One region of the Chryseobacterium gleum genome, then DNA from elsewhere that is predicted to be linked to it. Evidence: riboswitches for the same ligand, from Rfam matches in the RefSeq annotation. Region 1 holds a riboswitch; the other holds the start of a gene.
The links. Region 1 has a riboswitch for thiamine pyrophosphate ahead of pnuC (nicotinamide riboside transporter PnuC). Riboswitches for the same ligand answer to the same signal wherever they lie in the genome.

Region 2: it holds a riboswitch for thiamine pyrophosphate, as region 1 does, so the genes downstream of both, thiS (sulfur carrier protein ThiS) here and pnuC (nicotinamide riboside transporter PnuC) in region 1, are expected to answer to the same signal.

The regions. Positions count from the first base shown of each region.
Region 1 covers NZ_LR134289.1:515,885-519,052, forward strand. The annotation lists gene EL165_RS02315 (DUF4142 domain-containing protein) at 1-405, shown strand, start outside; gene EL165_RS02320 (PA2169 family four-helix-bundle protein) at 534-995, opposite strand; TPP riboswitch at 1,121-1,228, shown strand; gene pnuC (nicotinamide riboside transporter PnuC) at 1,253-1,849, shown strand; gene EL165_RS02330 (hypothetical protein) at 2,235-2,459, shown strand; gene EL165_RS02335 (GNAT family N-acetyltransferase) at 2,717-3,168, opposite strand, start outside.
Region 2 covers NZ_LR134289.1:3,220,450-3,223,617, forward strand. The annotation lists gene thiC (phosphomethylpyrimidine synthase ThiC) at 1-1,068, opposite strand, end outside; gene thiS (sulfur carrier protein ThiS) at 1,093-1,299, opposite strand; TPP riboswitch at 1,357-1,453, opposite strand; gene EL165_RS14635 (hypothetical protein) at 1,559-2,401, opposite strand; gene EL165_RS14640 (RluA family pseudouridine synthase) at 2,340-3,101, opposite strand; gene EL165_RS14645 (hypothetical protein) at 3,113-3,168, opposite strand, start outside.

The DNA.
Region 1 (3,168 bases):
GCTGCAGCCATAGGAGGCCTGATGGAAGTGATGATGGGAAAACTGGCCGCAACCAATGCAGAGAATTCAGCTGTGAAGTCCCTGGGTGTAATGATGGTTACAGATCATAGCAAAGCAAATGATGAACTTAAGAAATGGGCTTCAGGAGCTGGCTATACCTTGCCTGCAGCCTTGGATGCCGAAAAGCAGAAGATGTATGATGATCTGAAAGCCAAAAAAGGAAAAGACTTTGACAAAAAGTATACAGATCTTATGGTGAGTGATCACAAAGAAGATATTGAAGCATTCCGAAAAGAATCCTCAGAAGGAAAAGAATCTTCTCTTAAAACGTTTGCCAGTAAGACCCTTCCTACATTAGAACATCACTTGCACGAATCTGAAAAAGCAAAAAATGCAGTGAAATAATGATTTGCAGATCTTATGACCTGCATCATAAAAAGAGCACCATATATTTGATATTTTTGAAAGGATTAAATATTATTTTGTTCTTGATTAATAAGCTCCTCTTTTTTAAGAGGGGTTTTTTTATGGATTTACTCTTTCTTTTTATATTCTTCAATTTTCCTGAACTGGTTGTAGGAATTTTTTAGGCTGCGAAGCTGTTCGGATACTATTTTATTACTCTTTTCACTAAGTTTACCGCTGGTCAGAGCGTTCTGATAGGTTTCTATAGCTGCTTTTTCTCCAAACACTACATTTTCCAGGGTAGACTCTACCAGATTCCCCATGGTAAATGAATTTTTAATATCAATCCATGTTCTGTGAAGGGCTCCGGCCACGGAAGTGGAGTCATCAGGAACACCTTGTTTTTCTGTGATGAGGTTAATCAGTTCATTTTTCATAATTTTCGATTGTGAAATCATATGGTCATACTCATCTTTTACATCGGGATACATTTCCCATACTTTTCCTTCAACTTTTTCAAAGCCTTCCCTTCTGTCGTTGGTAATATGAAGTAGGTCATTTAATACTGCGATTTCTTCCTGATTGTTCATAATATATTTTTTTTAGACTAAGCATAAAATTATAATTTGCCTGACGGATTCTTTATAATCCTAGTCATATAATTCTAAAATAAAGGATGATGTATTTTCTTTTTCCGAAAAAAAACAGCAACTTTGCTTCAACAATGGGGTGCTACAAATTAACGGTGGCTGAGATGATACCCAGGATATATTCCACACCTGATCCGGATAATGCCGGCGTAGGGATTGCTTACTGATCATCTCATCATTTGATTTTCAAAATTAACATGATGCAGGACATTTTAAATCAAATTACCTGGCCTGAATGGTTCGGGGTTTTATTTTCGGTAATTCAGGTCTTACTGGCCCGTAAAAACAATTCTAACAATTATCTTTTCGGAATTGCAGGCATTCTGCTTACGCTATATGTGATGCTGACTTCCAGGCTTTATGCTGAATTTACATTAAACCTTTATTATCTGATCATGAGCATCTATGGATGGCTTTACTGGAAATTCGGAAAGCAGAAATCTGAAATGGAAATCTCAGTTACTTCCACGACAGAAAAATGGATTGCGGGAGGAATTGTTCTGGGAACATTCATTTTGTTCTGGTCTTTTCTCACTCATTTTACCGACTCGGATGTTCCTGTCTGGGATTCTCTGGTAAGCGCTTTTGCATGGGCTGGCATGTGGCTTATGGCAAGAAGAAAAATTGAGAACTGGGTAATCCTCAATATCAGCAATATAATTTCTATACCTCTGTTACTGCATAAAGAATTATATCTATATGCTGTTTTAACCTCATTTTTATTCATAGTGGCCATCTCCGGTTATATAGAATGGCAGAAAGTTATGAGGGCTAAAGCTGATACTCACTATTAAAGTTAACCTCATTTTTGGGATAAAGTTAATATAGATTTAATACCATTGAATTTGCTTTTAGATATTTTTGTGGTACTATTCCTTTAAAATTCAGGGAAGCATGATGAATAAAACTCTGATTTGAAATCTGTTTCAGCAGGGTATCTCCTCAATAAATTGAGCATCTTCCAAAGTAATAGGAAAAAGAGGTGGTTTTTCATTAGAAGATACGGATCCGGAATTTCATCTTTACGATTTAAAGGAATATTCTAAAATTACTGTTAAAATTATTAAAATCAAACAACTGTATAGTATAATTTCAACTATTTCACTATATTTGGAATAATAAAACTAATCCATGGAATGCGCTGTCATAAAAGCTTGTTAAAATAAATTATCAGAGATTATGCAAGACTTATTTTCGTTAAACGGTAAGAATAGGGATTATGTTATTATGCATTTTAAAAAAGAAATGTATCAATGGAAAGAAAAGGATGGCTGGATTACTGTTATCACTAAGAAGTGGTGCAGAACAATGGTTGTATCCTATATGATATGTAATGATATGGTTACTTTAATGATTGTAAAGACAAAAATCACTCCGTTTTACGAAAGATATACAGTAATCTAGTAATTGCCTGTTTTTCACTCACTGATTTTTATCTGCAGGATTTTTCGTAAAAAAGTACCACAAAAATATATTATTCAATATTAAGTGAGTAATTTGGCATGCTCGTTGATGTGTTGAGAAAAGCTTTATCAGACACCACTTCACATAACTTATAATTCATTTTACACTTTTTCACCTCCTGATCATTCAGGAGGTTTTATTTTTGCTTTTTAATGCCGGTTACTAAAAAAGTCGCTCTTGAAATTGAAGTATACTATCTATTTTGCGGGCCACTCTTCACGTAGAACAGCATAAATAACATCATCTACCCAATTGTTTTTCCAAAAGAGACTTTTCACAAAATGCCCCTCTTTTCTCAGCCCGATTCTTTCCAGTAACTGAATAGAAGCTGTATTATCAGGATCAACAGAAGCAGTAATTCTGTGCTTATGCAAATCATTAAAAAGGAAACCGATAATACCTTTTAAAGCTTCGGATGCGTAGCCTTTGCCTTGGAAAGCTGTACTTAAAGTAATTCCTAATTCCGTCTGTACATTTTCATGTCCGAAGAAATGAACTCCGATATCTCCAATAACTGTTTTTGTTTCTTTATCAGTAATTAACAGTTGGTACCAGCTTTCGGGCTGATTGAACTCTGTACTGTTTCTTTGGATAAAACTTTCCACATCTTCCGGGGTTTCAGGAATCCAGCTTTGAAATTTATTGGCTT
Region 2 (3,168 bases), 2.7 Mb from region 1:
AGTGTACAGGAAGCTTTCTTTATGATGGAACAGGCACCATTTTGCCATAATTGATCCACCTCGGGAAACAATTCCGGTTACTCTGTTGGCTGTCAGGTGAATATATCTTAGTAAAACTCCTGCGTGGATGGTAAAGTAAGAAACTCCCTGTTCAGCCTGTTCGATCAGGGTATCTCTGAAGATTTCCCATGTAAGATCTTCAGGAACACCTTTTACTTTTTCCAATGCCTGATAAATAGGAACGGTACCGATCGGAACCGGACTGTTTCTTATGATCCACTCTCTTGTTTCGTGAATATTTTTCCCTGTAGAAAGATCCATAATGGTATCTGCTCCCCATCGGCAGGCCCATACGGCTTTTTCCACTTCTTCTTCAATACTGGATGAAACAGCGCTGTTTCCGATATTGGCATTGATTTTCACCAGGAAATTTCTCCCGATGATCATCGGCTCACTTTCCGGGTGGTTGATGTTATTGGGAATAATGGCTCTCCCGGCGGCAATTTCGTCTCTTACAAATTCCGGAGTGATCTTGCCTTTCGGAGTATTCGCTCCAAAGCTGTGTCCCGGATGTTGAAAGCTCATTTCTTTAGATACGGAATCAAGCTGCTCTATTCTCTGGTTTTCCCTGATAGCCACATACTCCATTTCCGGGGTGATGATTCCCTGCTTAGCATAATAAAGCTGTGTCAATTCTTTTCCTTCTTTAGCAACTTTAGGTTTATGGTCATAGGAAAACCTCAGTTCGTCAAGACGTGGATCGGCTAAACGGGCTTTTCCGTATTCAGATGTAATTCCGTCTAAGATATTCACATCATTTCTTTCCAGAATCCATTGTTCTCTGATTCTAGGAAGCCCTTTCTGAATATCGACAACTGCATTTTCATCGGTATAAGGCCCTGAAGTATCATAGATCGTTACCGGAGCATTATGTTCAAAGCCGCCATTGCTAAGTTTGGTTGGGCTAAGCTGTATTTCACGCATGGCTACATTGATAGGGTGTAGTTTTCCTTCAACATAGATTTTCTTTGAGTTCGGAAATGGCGAACATGTAATGGAGTGAGCCATAAGTATTGGTTTTAAATATGAAAATTAACCGCCCTGAGTGGCAGTAATGATTAAAATTGAATCGTTGTTGTTAAGGATGGTTTCCGCCCAGACAGACAGGGGAATAATGCGATTGTTAAGGGCTACAGCAATGCCTTTCTTTTTTCCGGGCAGCTCAATAGCCAGTAATGCTTCCAGGTTTGCAGGAAGTACATCGAATGTTTTTCGGGTGTGGTTGATTATAAGTTCCATTCCTAAATAATTTAAATCACTTCAGGAATGGCCATTATTGTACAATAGAATGTACAGCAAAAGTCATCTACTTTTCCCTACGCTGGTATGATCCAGATCAGGTTCAAAGGGTAAAGTCTCAGTCTGTTGGCAACAGACACCCCTAAAGTTTGGAACGAAGTTAGACATTTTTTCAGAATAAGCAAAATCTTAAATGACTTTAAAGAAAAAAGACCATCTCAATTTTGAGACGGTCTTCAATTTTATTTTAAATAGTTCTTTAGTAAAAAAGCTTCAGGCTTCCATCAGAATTATATTGATTAGTCCAATTTGATTGGCTTAGAAAAAATTCGGAGCTATAAGGTTTAAATTCTTTTGAAATTTTTCTCTGAGGATTATTTTTTGATAATGAAAAGTAGAAATACTCTTCAAAAATACCCAGATTCTTAAATGGATTTTGTGCAGAATCAAAATTATCCAATGTAATTTCATTCGTAATATAAGCATCAATATTATTATGCTTTTCGGTTTTAATTGCCTTTTCTAGATTTCCTGAGGTGTTATAAATAAACTTTTCTACGTAAGTCAAAATATAATCTTGCGGATCAGTTGGATCATACGGAATATTTGGATATTCAGTTAAAATCTCAGTTAACTTTCCTGAAGCATCATATGTATAGGTCAGATACTTATCCATATATGAATTATAGACCTCTGGAATAACTGTCTTAATAACTCTACCTTGATTATCAAACTCAAACCTTCTTTCCTTCAACTGAACAGTGAAACCAGGATCAGAGCTATAATTTCTCATAATTGCAGTATTTCCTGTATATGTTACCATTGTATAGACAGATTTTGAATAAACATAAGGAAATCCCGTTCCTACGGAAAGTTCCAACTTTCCTCCTATCTTTTTTATAATCCTTCCCTGAGCATCATATTCGAACATATAATTTTGTTCCAACCCATTAAAGACAGGTGACAAAACAGGATAATTCCATGATATTTTACTTGTATTTTCAGGAATTGTCTGTTGTGAATTATCAAGCGGCAATTCATCATTGTCTGAACAAGATGCCATAACCAGCAATGTGGCTAATAAAAGTGATTTGAATTTCATGGTTTAGTTTTTTTATGATATGCTTATTCTTCACAAGCCTCCAGATCGCATCATTTTGAGGTACCGGAGCTATAATTTCAATATTTTCTTTGGTAACCGGATGAATAAATTCCAGTTTTCTGGCGTGAAGATTAATACCTCCATCCGGATTGGAACGTGGTGCTCCATATTTTAAATCACCTTTAATCGGAACTCCTGTTTTAGACAGCTGAGCCCTGATCTGGTGATGTCTTCCGGTCTCAAGGTCAATTTCCAGCAACAAATAATTGTCTAATGTTTTGATCACATGATACGTCAGAATAGCTTCTTTGGCTCCTTCCGTAGCTTTTGGAAAGACGATGGCTTTATTATTTTTTTCGTTTTTCTTTAAATAATGTACCAGTCTCTGGCTTTGCGGAATCATTTCTTTTCCCACGACTGCCCAATATGTTTTTTTCACTTCCCGGTTTTTCACCATCTGCGTAAGACGGGAAAGCGCTTTAGAAGTTTTTGCATAGATCACTAATCCTGATGTGGGACGATCTATACGATGAACCAAGCCGAGAAAAACATTTCCCGGCTTAGCATCTCTTATTTTTATAAAGTTTTTGATGGATTCCAATAGTGATTCATCACCGGTCTTATCACCCTGAACAAGTTGCCCGACTTTTTTATTGACCACCAGAAGGTGATTGTCCTCATATATAATCTGCTCCTTCATACTTTTTCAGTCTATCTTCTTCTATTGGATAATGACAGGATAATCCCAGCAAGAAGTCCTACGGTCT